One region of the Devosia sp. UYZn731 genome, then DNA from elsewhere that is predicted to be linked to it. Evidence: predicted binding sites of a transcription regulator. Region 1 holds the regulator's gene; each other region holds the start of a gene.
The links. The regulator LexA, encoded in region 1, represses DNA repair genes until DNA is damaged. The targets are predictions, from matches to a motif close to TGTTCNNNNTGTGTTCNG.

Region 1 (6,023 bases):
GACCCTGCCCGACACGCTTGAAATCACCGCCACCACCGATGACGGCCTCATCATGGGCATGCAGCACAAAACCCTCCCCGTCCACGGCGTGCAGTTCCATCCAGAGAGCATCGCCAGCGAAAACGGCCATGCGCTACTGCAGAATTTCCTGAACCTGGCCCGCGACTTCAACCAGAAGAAGGCTGCGTGATGGACATCAAGGCAGCTCTCAACAAGATCGCCGCCAACCGCGACCTCACCGGAGAGGAAATGCGCGGCGTGATGACCACGATCATGGAGGGCAATGCCACGCCCAGCCAGATCGGCGCGTTCCTCATGGGCATGCGCGTCAAAGGCGAGACCGTCGGCGAAATCGCCGCAGCCGTCTCGATCCTGCGCGAGAAGATGGTGACGGTCGAAGCCCCCGAACACGCCATCGACATCGTCGGCACCGGCGGCGACGGCGGTGGCACGCTCAACATCTCCACCGCCAGCGCTTTTGTCGTGGCCGCGGCGGGCGTGCCGGTGGCCAAGCACGGCAACCGGGCTTTGTCATCGAAGTCCGGAGCATCGCAGGTGCTCGAAGCCCTGGGGATCAAGCTGGATTTGACCCCCGCCGAGATTTCACGCTGCATCAATGAAGCCGGGATCGGTTTCATGTTCGCGCCCTCGCACCATCCGGCCATGCGCCATGTCGGCCTAGCCCGCGCCGAAATGGGCGTGCGGACCATGTTCAATCTGCTGGGCCCGCAATCCAACCCTGCCGGCGTGCGCCGCTATGTGCTGGGCGTCTATGCGCAGGAATGGGTGGAGCCGGTGGCAGCCGCCCTCCTCGCCAACCGCGCCATCAAGGCCTGGGTTTTCCACGGCAGCGATGGCCTCGACGAAATCACCGTCACCGGTCCCAGTTTCGTTGCCCAGATAGCCAATGGTGATTTGCGCAGCTTTGAAGTGACACCTGAGGATGCCGGCCTAAAGCGCAGCGATCCCAAGGACCTGCTGGGCGGCGATCCCGAATACAATGCCGCGGCGGTGCATGAATTGTTCGACCGCAGGCCGGGCGCCTATCGCGATATCGTGCTGCTCAATTCTGCGGCCGCGCTGATCGTCGCCGACCGCGTGCAAGACCTCAAAAGCGGCGCCGAACTGGCGGCCGACATCATCGACAGCGGCAAGGCGAAGGAGACGCTAGCGCGGCTCGTCGCAGTGTCCAACGGGCGAGACCATGGCTGATATTCTCAAGCAGATCGAATCGTACAAACGCGAAGAAATCGCTGCCGCCAAGGCGATGCGGCCCTGGGCGGAAGTCGTGGCCATGGCGCATGACCAGCCAGCGCCTCGTGGGTTCCTTAGGGCCATCAAGGCCAAGCGCGCCGCCAAGCAATACGCACTGATCGCCGAGGTAAAAAAGGCCAGCCCCTCCAAGGGCCTGATCCGGCAGGACTTCAACCCCGCCGAGATTGCCCGCGCCTACCAAACCGGCGGCGCGACGTGCCTGTCCGTGCTAACCGACCGTCCCTCCTTCCAAGGCTCGCCGAGCTACCTGATCGAAGCGCGCGCGGCCACTACCCTGCCCGTGCTGCGCAAGGATTTCCTGTTTGAAACCTATCAGGTGGCCGAGGCGCGCGCTTGGGGCGCTGATTGCATCCTCGTCATCCTGGCCGCTGTCGGCGACGATGTGGCGCGCTACCTGCTCGACGCCGCAGAGGAATGGGGCATGGACGCGCTGGTCGAAGTGCACGACCAGCTCGAGCTGGACCGGGCGCTGGCGCTGGACGCCGAATTCATCGGTATCAACAATCGCAACCTGCGCACCTTCGAAACCCGTCTGGAGACCTCGATCGACCTGGCCGCCGGCGTGCCGCCCGGCAAGGTGCTGGTCAGCGAAAGCGGCATTCTCAGCCACGACGATGTGCGCAAGCTGGACGAAGCCAGCGGCATCGGCACCTTCCTCGTCGGCGAAAGCCTGATGCGCCAGGACGATGTGGTGGCCGCCACGCGCGCCCTGCTCATGGGCACCGTGAGCGCATAGGCATGGCACAAGGCGGCCTCACGCATCTCAACGCCAAAGGCGAAGCCCACATCGTCGATATCGGCGACAAGGCGGCCACCCGGCGCCGGGCGGTGGCCCAGGCTCGAATCATCGCCGAACCTGCCACGGTAGCGGCGATTATGGGCGGCTCCCTCAAGAAGGGCGATGCGCTCGCTGTGGCCCGTATTGCCGGCATCATGGCCGCCAAAAGGACCTCGGATCTGATCCCCCTCTGCCATCCGATTCCGCTGACCAAGGTCAGCGTCGACATTGAGGCTGAGAGCGCGACGGTGATCGTCGTGCACGCCACCGCAGAAACCACAGCGCAAACCGGCGTAGAGATGGAAGCGCTGGTCGCCGCCTCCACCGCGGCGCTGACGCTCTACGACATGGCCAAGGCCATCGACCGGGCCATGGTTGTCACCGATATCTGCGTGCTGGAAAAATCGGGCGGCAAATCCGGCGATTTCGTGCGCACGCCATGAGCCTGCTGCCCGTCGAAGACGCGATTGCCGCGATTCTGAAGCGCGTGCCCGAGGCGCAGGCCGAAACAGTCCCCCTACACGATGCCGCCGGCCGGGTCTTGGCCGCGCCGATCGTCGCCAACCACAGCCAGCCCCCGTTCAACGCTAGCGCCATGGATGGCTATGCGGTGCGGGCGCAGGACGCCGTGCCGGGGCGGAGCCTGGCCATCATCGGCATGTCGCAAGCCGGCGCGGGCTTTGCCGGCCCCGTTGGCGAAGGCCAATGCGTGCGCATCTTCACCGGCGCGCCCGTCCCTGCCGGCGCCGATGCGGTCATCATGCAGGAAGAGGCGACGGTAACCGGCCACACAGTGCAGTTCGCCGAGCAGCCCAAACCCGGCCGCAGCATTCGTCCAATCGGCAATGACTTTGCCACTGGCCAGGTTCTGGTCGCCGCCGGCACGCGCCTCGCTGCACTGCAACTGGCCGTCGCGGCAGCAGCGAATGTCCCTGCCCTCGCGGTCAACCGCCGACCGAAAATTGCCCTTCTAGCGACGGGCGATGAACTGGTCGTGCCCGGCACGCCGCTGGGCCCAGACCAGATCGTTTCGTCCAACAGCTACGGCCTAAGTCCCCTGCTGGCGCCCTACTCCGAAACCGTCACCGACCACGGTATTGTCGGCGATGACCGGGCGGCGCTGACGGCGACGCTGGAAGCCATCTTCGCCAGCGAGCCTGACATCGTCGTCACCACCGGCGGCGCCAGTGTCGGCGACCACGATATTGTGCAGGAAATCCTCCTGTCGCTCGGCGTGACGCTGGATTTCTGGCGCATCAACATGCGGCCGGGCAAGCCGCTGATGTTCGGCACGCGCGGTAAGACGCTGATCTTCGGCCTGCCGGGGAACCCCGTCTCGGCGCTGGTTACCGCCACAATTTTTATCAAGCCGGCACTCCGGCTGTGGCAGGGCCACGCCGAATCCGCTGGTCAGCTCTGGCATCTGCCGCTGGCCGTCCCGACCCCGCCCAATACCGCGCGCCGCCATTTCATGCGCGCGCGCGTCGTGCATGGGCCCAGTGGGACGGCATTGATGCCGATCTCGGAGGTCGACAGCGGCCATACCTCGTCGCTGGCGCGGGCGGACATGCTCATCGTGCAACCAGAACATGATCCGGGTCGGCCGGCCGGTACTGTGGTCGAGGCCATCAGTATCGACGCGTTCTAGGCTGAAATAAAACCGCATAGGTCGCGCGACGAAGCGCCGTTTGCTTGCAAAGGCGGAAATTACGCCGGCAATGCATTGGGATATTGCAGAACATAACTGGAACACGTATCATCGTTCAGTCTTTGTTCCGATTCCCGACCGAGGGGCCCAATGCTAACGCGCAAACAACACGAGCTGCTGATGTTCATCCATGAGCGGATGAAGGAGAGCGGTATTCCGCCATCGTTCGACGAGATGAAGGATGCGCTCGATCTGGCATCCAAGTCGGGCATTCACCGGTTGATCACAGCGTTGGAGGAGCGCGGTTTCATTCGCCGCCTGCCCAATCGGGCGCGCGCACTCGAAGTGGTCAAGCTGCCCGATTCGATGAACCCGTCCCTCGGCGGGCGCAAGTCGCGCTTCGAGCCGAGCGTGATCGAGGGCAATCTGGGCAAGGTGGCGTCCCCCCCGATGCGCGGTTCGGTTGAAGATTACGCGCGTCCCATTTCGGTTCCGGTTATGGGCCGTATCGCGGCCGGTACGCCGATCTCGGCGATCGAAAGCCACACCCACACCATCTCTGTACCGCCCGAAATGTTGGGCGCAGGCGAACATTACGCACTCGAAGTGCGCGGCGATTCGATGATCGAGGCCGGCATTTTCGATGGCGATACCGTCCTGATCCGCAAGCAGGACTCAGCGGGAACCGGCGAAATCATCGTGGCTCTTGTTGATGACGAGGAAGCCACCCTCAAGCGCCTGCGCCGCAAGGGCAATACCATCGCGCTGGAAGCCGCCAACCCGGCCTATGAAACGCGCATTTTCGGACCTGATCGCGTCAAGGTCCAGGGCCGCCTGGTCGGGTTGCTGAGGAAATACTGATGCGGCTCACCCTGCTTTTGGCGCTTGGCCTGTTGTCGCTCGGCAACGGCGCGACGTTCGCTCAAGAAGCGAGCGTCAAGGAGACCCGCTGCTGGGTGGGAAATGTGACGTTTTCGGCAGGTGTGGGCATCAATGCGGGCAATGGCACCGCAGTCTGCAATGCCGGAACCGGCTGGGCGGAAGCGAAGGCCGATACGCCCGTAGCGGGTTGCCTGCTCGAAGGCAAGTTGTCGTCCGCGGGCGCTATCGTCGGCATTCGCAACAATGACAGCATGCTGCTGCAATGCGACGTCACCGGCCGCTGGGTAACGCTGGAGACTGCGGCCAAGGAGTAAAAGCTCATGCGTGGGGTTTGATGGCGAAGAACTTGGTCGAGAAAGTTTGTCCGGTCATTTTCCGAGGCGTAGGGGACGCAAGGGAGATCCTGGTGTTCAGGCACCCCCTGGCCGGTGTTCAACTGGTCAAGGGGACACGAGAGGCGGGCGAGTCTGTTATTGCTGGTGCTTTGCGCGAGCTGGCGGAGGAAGCAGGGATTGTCGAGGATGTGACTGGTGTGGTGCTCTGCTCCAGTTCGGCCATTGCGCTGGGGCAGCTCTGGCACTTTGTGCTGGTGGAGACGGCGGATCTGCCGGAGCACTGGGCGTTTGACACATTAGACGATGGTGGGCATCGATTTGAATTTTTCTGGTGTACTCTGGATGCAACGCCAGAGCGGGAGTGGCACCCCGACTTCGTACGTGCCCTGAAACTGGTACGGGACGCCATAGTCAGCAACGGCGTGGAGGCGGCGAAGACGCTGTCGCGCTATGCCGAGCTTATCAACAATCACAGCTTTGACGACGTCGCTCCGCTGATCGCGCCGGAGGCGGTGTTTTGGTTCGGCGATGGTTCGCATGCCGGGCTGTCCGCCATTCGTTCTGCCTTTGAGGGCACGTGGCGCAATCTGACCGGCGAAATCTACTGGCTGGAAGACGTGCGCTGGATCGCTCAGGGCGATTATGCCGCCGCTTGCCTCTACCGCTTTCATTGGCAGGCAACGGGGTCCGGTGAATGCCGTGAGGGTTCGGGGCGGGGGACCAGCGTCTTCGTTCGACGCCCCGAAGGTTGGAAGATTATCCACGAGCATTTGAGCGCCCTGCCCGCTTGAGAGGCGGTATTTGGAACCCTAAGTGCTGATTGTCGGCAGCCAGTGCGACTGAGCGTATAGAAGGCCCGCCATCATCTGGCGGGCCTTCTGCGTTTGATGATTTAGCCTAGTGGTTGTCGCGCGGAATGCCTTCGGTCTGGGCGATGCGCTGGTACTTTTCGGCGGGCTTGAGGATGGCGCCGTCGCCGAGCTGGCCGACGATGCCGCGCTGGATTTCCTGCCATGGTGTCTGGTGCTTGGGATACTTATAGCCGCCCATCGACTCTAGATCGGCGCGACGCTTGGCGATTTCCTCGTCGGCGATCAGGATATTG
Region 2 (6,023 bases), on a different contig from region 1:
GAAATAGCCCGTATGGCGTATTGGTCAAGAATCCAGCATGCTGGATTTCTTGTTGCACCACCGAACTATTCAGCCGCCTTGCTGGCAAAGTTCTGCCGCCGCGACATCACATCCTTCAAGAACATCCCGGTATGCGAGCGGGTATTCTCCGCAATAGTCTCGGGCGTACCGACGCCGACAATCTCGCCGCCGCCATCACCACCCTCAGGGCCGAGATCGATGACCCAGTCCGCGGTCTTGATGACTTCCAGGTTGTGCTCGATGACGATGACGGTGTTGCCGCCATCCACCAACTCGTGCAGCACCTCGAGCAGCTTGGCCACGTCGTGGAAATGCAAGCCCGTCGTCGGCTCGTCCAGCATGTAGAGCGTTCGCCCGGTCGCCCGCTTGCTGAGTTCCTTGGAGAGCTTGACGCGCTGCGCCTCGCCGCCCGACAGGGTAGTGGCCGGCTGGCCGACCTTGACATAACCCAGGCCCACCCGCTGCAGCGTAGCGAACTTCTCGCGGATGGTCGGCACGGCCGAAAAGAAGTCGACGCCTTCGTCGATGGTCATGTCCAGCACGTCGGAGATCGACTTGCCCTTGAACTGCACTTCCAGCGTTTCGCGATTGTAGCGCTTGCCCTTGCAGACATCGCAGGTGACGTAGACGTCGGGGAGGAAGTGCATCTCGATCTTGAGGACGCCATCGCCTTCGCACTTCTCGCAGCGGCCGCCCTTGACGTTGAACGAGAACCGGCCCGGCCCATAGCCGCGCTGCTTGGACTCGGGCAGGCCGGCAAACCATTCGCGCAAGGGCGTAAAAGCGCCCGTATAGGTGGCGGGGTTGGAGCGCGGGGTGCGCCCGATCGGGCTCTGGTCGATATCGATGACCTTGTCGAGGAATTCGAGGCCGGTCAGCGACTCGTGCGGCGCCGGCATGACGCGTGCGCCGTTCAGGCGGCGCGCAATGGCCGTGTACATGGTGTCGATCATCAGCGTCGACTTGCCGCCACCGGAAACGCCCGTGATGGCCACGAACATGCCCAGCGGCACATCGACGGAAACATTCTTGAGATTGTTGCCGGTCGCGCCCTTCAGGCTCAAAGCCTTGCCCTTTTTGGCCTTGCGTCGCTCGGCCGGAATCGGAATGCCCATGCGGCCGCTGAGATACTGGCCGGTCAGGCTATCGGGACTCTTGAGGATATCCTCGGGCGTGCCTTCAGCGACGATATGGCCGCCATGCACACCGGCACCGGGGCCGATATCGACCACATAGTCGGCGGTCATGATGGCGTCTTCGTCATGCTCGACAACGATCACCGTATTGCCGATGTCGCGCAGCCGCCGCAGCGTATCGAGCAGGCGGGCGTTATCGCGCTGATGCAGGCCGATGGAGGGCTCGTCGAGCACGTACAGCACGCCGGTGAGGCCCGAGCCGATCTGGCTGGCGAGGCGAATGCGCTGGCTTTCGCCGCCCGACAGCGAGCCGGAATTGCGCGCCAGCGTAAGATAATCGAGCCCCACATCGTTGAGGAAGTTCAGGCGCTCGCGGATCTCCTTGAAGATGCGTTCGCCGATCTGCCGCTGGTTGTCGTTGAGCTTGGCGTTCAGCGTCTCGAACCATTCCGACGTCGCCCGGATGGATTTTTCGGTGACCTGGCCGATATGCAGGCCATCGATTTTGACCGCAAGCGTTTCCGGCTTCAGCCGATAGCCACCACAACCCGCGCACGGCGCCTGCGACATGTACTTTTCGATCTCTTCGCGCATGCCGGCGCTTTCGGTCTCCTTGTAGCGCCGGTCCAGATTGCCGATCACGCCCTCGAAGGGCTTGGAGGTCTTGTACTGCCGCAAACCATCGTCATAGACGAAATTGACCGCTTCCTTGCCGGTGCCATAGAGCACGGCGTGCTGAACTTCGAACGGCAGTTCGTTCCAGGCGGTGCCGGTCGAAGCGCCAAAATGCTTGGCCACCGCATCGAGCGTTTGCAGGTAATACGGCGCCGAAGTCTTGGACCATGGCAGGATGGCCCCGTCGCGCAGCGACAGGCTGGCATCGGGAACGATCTGGTTGGGATCTATCTTCTGCTCGGTGCCCAGGCCATCGCAAACCGGGCAGGCGCCAAATGGATTATTGAACGAGAACAGCCGCGGCTCGATTTCGGCAATGGTGAAGCCGGAAACGGGGCAGGCGAATTTTTCCGAGAACGTGACCTGGCGCTGCGTGCCGTCCTCGGCCTTTTCATCGGCGAATTCGATCAGGGCAATGCCATCGGCCAGCTTCAGCGCCGTCTCGAAGCTTTCCGCCAGGCGGCCGGAAATATCGGGACCGACAACGATACGATCGACCACCACCTCGAGATCATGCTTGAGCTTCTTGTCGAGGACGGGAGCCTCCTCGATCTCGTAATATTCCCCGTCGATCTTGACGCGCTGAAAGCCCTTGCGCATCAGGTCGGCCAGTTCCTTTTTGTACTCGCCCTTGCGGCCGCGCACCATCGGCGCCAGCAGGAACAGGCGCGTGCCCTCGGGCAGCTCCATGACCTTGTCGATCATCTGCGACACGGTCTGGCTTTCGATCGGCAGGCCGGTCGCAGGCGAATAGGGAATGCCGACGCGGGCGAACATCAGGCGCAGGTAGTCATAGATTTCGGTGACCGTGCCCACCGTCGAGCGCGGATTGCGCGAGGTGGTTTTCTGCTCGATGGAAATCGCAGGGGACAGCCCTTCGATATGCTCGACATCGGGCTTCTGCATCATTTCGAGGAACTGCCGCGCATAGGCGGACAGGCTCTCGACATAGCGGCGTTGGCCCTCGGCATAGATGGTGTCGAACGCCAGCGACGACTTGCCGGACCCGCTCAGCCCGGTCATCACGATCAGGCTGTCGCGCGGCAAGCGCACGTCGATGCCTTTGAGATTATGCTCGCGCGCCCCACGGACGATGATTTCGCGGTTCTGGCTGGGCTTTGGCGTCATGATCGTATCCATGGCTCGGGCGCACACAGGAGAGCGCCTCGGCAGATATAATAGGGTATGGCGAGCGGGGTAAGCCGCAGAAATAAGAACAAGGCATGCATCTTGCAAGTTCCACTTCGGCTGGTCGGCGGATGGTCGTCGTCACCATGCCGTGTAGGAGAACATCGGCCGCCCAGGATTCGGAACATAAAAGGAACAAATGCGGATTCGGTCAAGCCCAGGTTCCTGCCTTCATTCAAACACAATTGACCGAACAGTCAAAATTGGAACATTGCCGCAACATCTGCATAGTTACTGCACATCGTTTCATCATTTGGCCTGCGCCAGGCCATGCCAGGCCGTGAACACCGCAACGACCAAGAACAGCAGACCGGCGCCGCGGCCAATCCAGATGGTTATCTGTGGGCTTGCCACCAGAAAGTCGCGGCTCCTGCCGGCGGCAAGCGCCAAGCCGCCATAGATCGTCAACTGCATCAGCACCGTGATGACGCCAATGACCAGCCCTTGCGACCAGACCGGCCCGTATTCCGGCCGGATGAACTGCGGGAATACGCTGAAGGTGAAGAGGTAGGCCTTGGGATTGAGCAGGCAAGTCACCAGGCCCTGCCGAAACGCCACCCATTGCGAGCGTGTATTGGCGCGGCCGACCGCGTCGACGGTGATCGATGTGCGCATGAGCGTGATGCCGATCCAGGCCATATAGGCGGCGCCGACCAGCACCAGTGCCGACAACAGGCCCGGCGCCGATCGCGCCAGCACGCCAACGGCGGTCGCCCCGAAAATGGTATGCGCCACGCCGCCGGCCATGATCCCGCCCGTCGCGGCCAAGCCCGCGCGGCGACCGCCGGTCAGCGCATTGGCCAGCACGAACAACATGTCCATGCCCGGCACCACAATGATGCCGAACACCAGGACAAGATAAATCCACAACGCATCCGAATAGGCCATGCATCCCCAAGCCCTGCAAGCGCCGAGCGGTCGGCGGAATCCTGCAGTAGGGGACGCTGCTGACAGGCTGTGTCAGCAGGGCGGGGATTCCTGGGCATTGCGCTGCGAGAGAGTTTCGGAACCGCCGTCAGTGCCGGGGTTGTCAAGGCAACCCAGCGACCGTGTGGCGTCCCGTGGACCACCGATGGTGACGGTGTGGAGGGAGCCGGTTCCAGCTGGACGTCATCCATCTTGACGATCCCCAAAATATGGAACATAACAAGAACAACGAGCGAGCAAGACACCTGTTCACAACTGCGCTAAGGCGCGGGCGGCCGATGGCGCGGCGGAGTAGAGTGGCGGCCGCTATGTAAGTGAGCGTCCCGCGCGGCAGCAGGCCCGGGGACTGAATCGAAAGGAATGAGTTATGGCAGGCAGTGTGAATAAGGTGATCCTGGTCGGCAATCTCGGTGCCGATCCCGAAGTTCGGAACCTGCCGAGCGGCGGCAAGGTGGTAAACCTGTCGATCGCCACCTCGGAAAACTGGAAAGACAAGAACACCGGCGAGCGCCGCGAAAAGACCGAATGGCACCGCGTGGTGATCTTCTCGGAAGGCTTGGCGCGCGTCGCCGAGAGCTATCTGAAGAAGGGCAGCAAGGTCTATCTCGAAGGCCAGTTGCAGACCCGCAAATGGCAGGACCAGAGCGGCGCCGACAAGTATTCGACCGAAATCGTGCTGCAGGGCTTCAACTCCAACATGACCCTGCTTGACGGTCGTGGCGAAGGTGAAAGCACCGGCGGCGGCGATAGCGGCGGCTTCCGGGGCACGCGCCCGTCTGAAGGCGGCTACAATAATGGTGGCGGCAATTCCGGTGGCGGCGCGCGTCGTCCGGCCTCCAATGCTCCGGCCTTCGAGTCGGGTGGCATGGACGACGATATCCCGTTCTAGGTCGGGCCGACTGACGTTGGATTTTTAGCTACAGGCCCTTGTGATTGGGCTTTTGACATAGAGTGACGCTCCATCCTTATCGCTGTTTGCGAGGCAGGGGTGGGGCGTTCTTTTTTGCCTGCTCGGAAGCTGGTCGCGGTTTGACACGCGGACTGGGCTGGTTTGACCGAGCGTCCGGTTTTTGGGCGCGGGCAGTGCGAAGGGCTATGGGGACCCTGCCGGCACCGTTATCCTCCGGGCAGAGCAGCTAGTTTGCCAAGGAGGAGCGGCCATGACGTTCAAATCGATCAATCCGGCCACCGGCGCGGTGCGCGCGGAGTTTTCCGCCCACGCCCCGGCCGAAGTGGAGCGCCTGCTGGAGCAGGCCTGGACGGGCTGGCGCGCCTGGGCGGCGACCACGATGGAGGAGCGTTCGGCCTTTCTGGTGAGGCTGGCCGAACTGCTCGAAGCGCGTGCCGACGACTATGCCGCGCTGATCACCGGGGAAATGGGCAAGCCGGTCGGCGAGGCTCGGGGCGAGGTCATCAAGGCGGCGACAGGCGCGCGGCATTTTGCCGAGGCGGGGCCGCGTTATCTTGCCGAGGAGCCCATCGCGGGCACGCCCAGCAGCATTATCTACGAGCCCATGGGGCCCATATTCGGCGTCATGCCGTGGAATTTGCCGTTCTGGCAGGTGCTGCGGTTTTTTATTCCGGCGGCGATCGCCGGAAATGTGGTGCTGGTCAAGCATGCCGACCTGGTGCAGGGCTCGGCGCAGGCGATCGAGGATCTGGTGCGCGATGCCGGCGGCCCGGCCGGTCTCTACACCAACTTGCGCGTACGGCGCGAAGCCGTGTCGGGCATTATCGCCGATCCGCGCGTTCGCGCCGTGACCGTTACAGGCAGCACGGCGGCCGGTCGCGCGGTGGCCGAGGCCGCGGGTGCGCATGGCAAGAAGGCCGTGCTCGAGCTGGGCGGCTCCGATCCCTACATCGTCTTTGAGGATGCCGATTTCGACAAGGCGGTCAGCCTTGGCATCGTGTCGCGCTTTTCCAACAACGCGCAGAGCTGCATCGCCGCCAAGCGCTTCCTGATCGCCGCGCCGATCTTTGAGGCCTATTGTGCTGCCTTCGCCAGGGCCGCATCGGCGCTGGTGATCGGCGATCCGATGGACCCGACGACCAAGCTGGGACCGCTGGCCAAGGCCG
Region 3 (6,023 bases), on a different contig from region 1:
CGAAAAGCCGGTAGCCCCTAGCACACTGTGGATCAGCGCCGAGGCATGGGCTTGCGCATATTGGTCCAATACAGCGCGACCAGCCCGACGATCAGCAGAACGATGCCGATATAAAGCCATTGGCTTTGGCCCGACATCACGCTGCCCGCCAGCACATTGGCGCCCTGCAGCGTCCATAATGCACCCACCAACAGCAGGACCACGCCGACGATATTGCCGAGAATTTTCATGACCGTCTCCTATCGGAGCGACGATGCGCCCGGCACGGGATAAGCGGCAAATCACGTTTGCATTTCGTCTCGAAGCCGGTAAAACGGCGCTGTCGAAAAAGGTTCAGTCGGTGCGGTTAGCCCGACCCCGTGTAGGCGGGTCCTGTCCTTCGCCCAGGCGATGAGTCCCAAGACCTTTGACGCTGACGCAATAATGCGTCCGCGAGCACAAGGACTTGGATATGCAAAACCAGATTTCCGTCATTACGCTGGGCGTTGTCGATCTTGAACGGTCGCGGCGCTTTTATACGCAGGGCTTTGGCTGGCAGCCGGTGTTCGAAAATGCCGAAATCGCCTTTTACCAGATGAACGGCTTCGTGCTGGGCACCTTCCAGCAGGCGTCGCTGGAAGCGGACATGAACCGGAGCGGCCTCGTGCGACCCGGCGCGTTTTCATTGGCGCATAACGTGCCCACGCAGGAACAGGTGCAGATCGTGCTCGATCAACTGGCCAGCGCCGGCGGCCGCATTTTGCGCAATGGCGATGCGCCGCCGCATGGCGGGTTTCGTGGCTATGTGGCCGATCCCGACGATCATGCCTGGGAGATCGCCTGGAACCCATCCTGGCCGATCGACGCCGATGGGCACGTGACCTTCGGGCTTTAAGCAAGAATTGGTTGCGGCCGCTTGGCGGTCGCAACCATTACATCCGCGCCAATTGCTCGAAGGCGCTGGGGCCGGCTGGCGGATGGGTAATGGCTTCGGCAATGGCGGCCGCGCAGTGTTCAGGACTGGTCGTGGCGGTGTCGACCGTCAAATCGTAAATCCCCGGCACATGCACCGCCTCCTGCCAGCGCAGCACCGGGGGCGGCGGCGTTTCGCCAGTAGCATAAAGGCCGTTCTGCGGATTGGCGTTGCGGCGGGCCATGATGACATCGAGGGGGCAAAATACGCCCACGAACAGCACATTCAGTCCGGCCAGCCGCCGGGCGCAATCGGGCAGGATGCGGAGGGGACGGGAATAATCGTCGTGATGGCCAAAATCGGCGACGACATTCAGCCCCAGTCGGGCATGAGCCGCGATGCTGTCATAGAGCGCCGCATACAGAATCGGAACGAAAGCCTCGAGGTCCGGCCGTTCGCCACCCGGTCGCAAGCCGATGCCGGGCATCAATTGCGGCGGTGTCGCCTTGGCATAGGTGTCGACGCCCAGATTGATCCAGGTGCCGTTCAGGCTGGCCTGGATGGCGGCGGCGATCGAAGATTTCCCCGCCCTCGGCGCACCGTTTAGAATGACGATCTGGCCGGAACTGATCATTTCTGTCGCGGCCCCGGAATGTCCTGACCGTTTTGATGCAGGACCACGCTGGTGGCCTTGCCATCCGGCCCCATGGTGAAGCTCAATTGCGCGTCGACAACCTTGTAGAAAAAATTATGGTCGCCTTCGAAGAACACCTGGTTTTTGGGCTGATTCGTGGCCTGCACGAACAGGCTGCCATTTTCACCAGTGACGGCGAGGACGAAGTCCGGACTCAGCGCGTAATCGCCGACATAATTGTCGAGCGAGGCGGGGTCAAGATCGACGGCGAGACGAAGTTTGGGCTGCGCCGCAAGCGGCAGGTCGGCATTGATCATGTACATGCCGATATCATCGACGCCCCTGTCGGTTGCGGTGTTGGACAGTACCACCACGCTGGATTTGCTGGCCCTATCAAAGCCGATAAAGCTGCGGAAGCCGCCAGTGCCGCCGTTGTGCCAGACGATTTGGTGGCCGTCGTGGTCGCGGATCAGCCAGCCCAGGCCGATTGTCGCGCCTGTGTCCACCGGGCGGGTTTGAGCCAGCATCAGCGCGAAGGCGGCGTCCAGTGGCGTGGGGACCGTTCCGCTGGCGGCGGCGACAAATTTGGCCATGTCGGCAGCGCTGGACCGATAAGCGCCGGCCGGTGCAAAGACATCGAAATCCCAATGCGAGGTGGCTTCCAGTTGCCTGTCGTGGCCGGTGGCGAAGCGAGTTGTCTGTTCCGGCGTGAGAGTCATCGTCGTATCGGTCATGCCCAGCGGCTCGAGAATGCGGGTGCGCACCAGGCTGGCGTAGTCTATGCCGGACGTGGTGACGATCGCCTGACCGAGCAGCGCGGTGCCGAGATTGGAATATTCGAACTGGGTGCCGATATCGCGCGGCAGCGCGTAACCGGCAAGGAAGCTGTAGAGCTGGTCGGCACCGTAATCGGGATAGGGATTGGCCTGATCGGCAGGCGAAAAATTGGTCGGCATGCGCGGCAGGCCGGAGCTGTGGGTCGCCAGATCGAACAGGGTGATCTGCTTGCCGCCACGCTCCGGGATGACCGTGTCCGCGGGCAGATAGTCGACCACCGGGTCGTCAAGCGTCATGCCGCCGCGCAGCACCATATCGGCCAGCAGTAGATTGGTGAAAATTTTGGTGATCGAGCCGATTTCGAATAGCGTGTGTTCATCGACCGGCGCCTTGCCCGCCGCGAGGCTGCCATGCGCGACAAAGCGGGGGAGGCTGCCTTCGACCAGGCTTGTCGCCATGCCGACGCCTTGCTGGTCGCGGTCGATCCGGTCGGCCAGAATTTGCATGATTGCGGCATTATCGGGCATGGCTTGATCCTCCGGCGCTTGCGCCATGGCAAGATAGGGGACCAACAGCAAGCCGATTACCGCAGCAATGCTGGTTTTCATGATGGGCTCCCAAGGCATGGCGTTGTGCACACAATGCCTCAGGTCTACGACGGGTTCGAAGCCCTACTTGGCCTTGTTGGCCATTTCGATCGATTCGAGGATCACCTTCTTGGCGTCCTCATAGCCCCCGACATGGGAAATCTTGGCCCACTTGCCGGGCTCCAGATCCTTGTAATGGGTGAAGAAGTGCTTCACCCGCTCGACCTGGATGGCCTGCATGTCGCCCAGATCCTTGATGTGGTCATACATGGCGGTGAGCTTGGAGACCGGCACGGCGAGGATTTTTTCATCCTGCCCGCCATCGTCTTCCATGAACAGCACGCCGAAGGGACGGCAGCGCACCACGGCACCGGGGACCAGTGGCCGCGAATTCATCACGATGACGTCGAGCGGATCACCGTCGCCGCACAGCGTGTGGGGCACGAAGCCGTAATTGCCGGGGTAACGCATCGGCGTATAGAGGAAACGGTCGACGAACAGCGCGCCAGAGGCTTTGTCGATCTCGTACTTGATCGGCTCGCCACCCATCGGCACTTCGATGATGACGTTGAGGTCGTCGGGCGGGTTCTTGCCGGTCGGAATGGCGTCGATGTTCATGATCTGTCAGGTCTCGTTCATGCGGAGGGCGGCAGTCTGGCGGCGTTCTGCCTAGGGTGCGCCCCAAAAGCAAGCCATATTGCCCACGATACCGATATGCGCGTGAGGAGACGAGACTATGACGAAGACTTTTTGGTGGCTTCCCATGCTGGCTCTGGCCGGCGCGTTCGGCGTGGCACAACCTGCCTTCGCCGGCTTCAACAGCGCCTATACGGATATCAATCTGGATCAATGCCTCGTGCTCGACGCCGACGATTTCGGGGCCAGCTGGGCCTGCCCCGGCTACAAGGGTTATCCGCTGCAAGTGACGGAAGGCGATCTGCGCTTCGCGCTCAACTATGGCTTCAACATCCAGAAGGAGCCGGGCTTCGGGCAGTCGATGGGGCCGTTCAATCACCTGGGGCCGAAGCTGGAATGGCGGCTCAGCAATGAATCGGGCGGCTGGCTGCCGGTGGCGACCATCGTGCGCTATTTTACCCAGAACCAGGAAACCTACAAAGAAACCAACGAGGTGCTGGTGGTGACCCAATTGCTCGAGGGCCAGACCTGCCACATCGCCTATATCGATGCGCTGGCCAATCCCAATGCCAACGAGCTGGCGCGGCAGGCCGCCGACAAGGCCGGCAAGTTCGACTGCGTCAATGACAAGGTGGACATCATCGGCAAGTTCACCGCCTGGGAAGTACGGGATTGAGCCGAGCGCGGCTGGCTCAGGCCTTGCGGCCCTTGCCGATCTGGTTGCGCAGCACGGTGCGGTCGCGCGCCGAAACGCCGATCAGTTCGGCAATGCGCCAGACCATGTTGTCCTCGAGTTCGTGATTGTCCTTGTCGGCAAACACCACGGTCCACATCATGGCGATGATCTCGATGCGGTCCGCGTTGTCCAGCGAAGACAGGGTCGAGGTGAATTTGTAGAAATCCACCGATTCGGCGTCGCGCAAGGAAGCTTCCTTGACCAGCCGGTCGACCGCGGCTTCGTCGAGATCGTAATGATCCTGCAGCGCGCCCTTGATGGCCTTGCGTTCCTCGTCCTTGACCTGCCCATCGACAGCCGCCAGATGCACCAGCAGTGCCGCCACGGCCAGCTTTGGGTCGTGGACGGAGAGCGCGTCATCCGGCTTTTGGAACAGACGGGTAATGGCCTCGAACACGGCAAAAGCCTCCTTGAGGAGCGCGAAACGACAGAAGATGGAGCACGCCGGGAGGCAGGCCAAAGCACGATAGACAGCGTCCCGGATTCTCTCAAGAACACGTCCTCGGCATTGCGCGGTCTTGTGCACGGCTGATGCCGGGCCGCCACACTTGAACGTGCTGAAAAGAGTCAGCTTGACTCTTGAGCTGACTCCAGTGTTCACTGTTTGTTCTTAACGAGCAACAGAAAGGTTGGCTCCATGAGCGGCCTTGCAAAACAGGAACGGCTGGCGGCGCTGCGCGCCAGCATCGCCAATATCGAGCGCCGGCCGGTGCTGAGCGATCCGGTCAGCACGCAAGCCCATGCGCCCGATCAGTTCATCGTGCCGGCGCCCGGCCTGGTGCAGGAAGTGTTTGCCGATGAGCGGCGCAACACTGCGGCGCTGCTGGGGTTTGCCCTGGGGCAGGCGCGCAGCCTGCTGACGCCCGTGCGTCGCGCGGTGATCTATCTGCAGATGCTGGCCGAGGCCCAGGAAATGGGCCTGCCCTATGGGCCGGGGCTGGCCACCTTCGGGTTCGATCCCGATGCGCTGGTGTTGATCCGGCCGGCCAATATCGTCGAGCTGCTGTGGGCGGTCGAGGAGGCTTTGGCCTGTGGGGCGGTGGCGGCGGTGATCGCCGATATTGCGGGCCATCCCAAAGTGCTCGATTTCACCGCCAGCCGCCGCCTTAGCCTGCGCGCCGATGCCGGCGGCACGTCACTGTTCCTGCTGCGCTATGGCGCCTGGCGCGAGGCCAGCGCAGCCCAGTTGCGCTGGCACCTGGTGCCCGCCTTGAGCGCTACCACGCAATTCGATGCCCGCGCGCCGGGCGAAACGCGATGGCGAGCCCGGCTGGAACGGGGCGTTATCGGCGACAGGCAAAACCAGGAATGGCTGCTGGAGTGGACGGAAAATGGCTTTCACATCGTCGATGACAGGGAAAGACGTCCAGCCCAGCCTGTTGAGCGACCGTCGCTACCTGGCGATCTATTTGCCGACCTGGCCGACCGATTATCTGAAGCGGGCTGAGCCTAGCCTGACCGGTCCATTGGCGTTGTACGAGCGGATAAAAGGCGGGTTGCGGTTGGCGGCGGTGGATCGGCTGGCGGCGGCACAAATGCTTTATATTGGGCAGAACCTGGCTGATGCCCATGCCATGGTGCCGGATCTGACTGCGCGTGAAATCGATCTGCCGCTGCTGGAAGCGGCGTTCGGCATTTTTGCCGATTGGCACTCCAATGCCAGCCCGCTGGTGGCGGTGATGAACGACATGAATGCCTATGGGGATCTGGTGCTCGACATCACCGGAGTGTCCCACCTGTTCGGGAGCGAACTGGCCATGT

Region 2: uvrA (excinuclease ABC subunit UvrA) is a predicted target of LexA. The motif match lies at 3,141-3,158, and genes of this name have one in related genera.
Region 3: ABIB57_RS08625 (ImuA family protein) is a predicted target of LexA. The motif match lies at 4,857-4,874, and genes of this name have one in related genera.

The regions. Positions count from the first base shown of each region.
Region 1 covers NZ_JBEPOL010000002.1:174,626-180,648, reverse strand. Annotated here, with positions in the region: gene ABIB57_RS05305 (anthranilate synthase component II) at 1-190, shown strand, start outside; gene trpD (anthranilate phosphoribosyltransferase) at 187-1,212, shown strand; gene trpC (indole-3-glycerol phosphate synthase TrpC) at 1,205-2,011, shown strand; gene moaC (cyclic pyranopterin monophosphate synthase MoaC) at 2,014-2,496, shown strand; gene ABIB57_RS05285 (molybdopterin molybdotransferase MoeA) at 2,493-3,701, shown strand; gene lexA (transcriptional repressor LexA) at 3,852-4,562, shown strand; gene ABIB57_RS05275 (hypothetical protein) at 4,562-4,897, shown strand; gene ABIB57_RS05270 (nuclear transport factor 2 family protein) at 4,918-5,709, shown strand; gene ABIB57_RS05265 (IlvD/Edd family dehydratase) at 5,816-6,023, opposite strand, start outside.
Region 2 covers NZ_JBEPOL010000001.1:130,384-136,406, reverse strand. Annotated here, with positions in the region: gene uvrA (excinuclease ABC subunit UvrA) at 66-2,960, opposite strand; gene ABIB57_RS00600 (LysE family translocator) at 3,270-3,908, opposite strand; gene ssb (single-stranded DNA-binding protein) at 4,315-4,836, shown strand; gene ABIB57_RS00590 (aldehyde dehydrogenase family protein) at 5,108-6,023, shown strand, end outside.
Region 3 covers NZ_JBEPOL010000003.1:145,444-151,466, forward strand. Annotated here, with positions in the region: gene ABIB57_RS08585 (SMP-30/gluconolactonase/LRE family protein) at 1-14, shown strand, start outside; gene ABIB57_RS08590 (hypothetical protein) at 33-230, opposite strand; gene ABIB57_RS08595 (VOC family protein) at 452-874, shown strand; gene ABIB57_RS08600 (chloramphenicol phosphotransferase CPT family protein) at 912-1,526, opposite strand; gene ABIB57_RS08605 (serine hydrolase) at 1,523-2,911, opposite strand; gene ppa (inorganic diphosphatase) at 2,975-3,508, opposite strand; gene ABIB57_RS08615 (hypothetical protein) at 3,627-4,202, shown strand; gene ABIB57_RS08620 (tellurite resistance TerB family protein) at 4,219-4,659, opposite strand; gene ABIB57_RS08625 (ImuA family protein) at 4,900-5,709, shown strand; gene ABIB57_RS08630 (Y-family DNA polymerase) at 5,594-6,023, shown strand, end outside.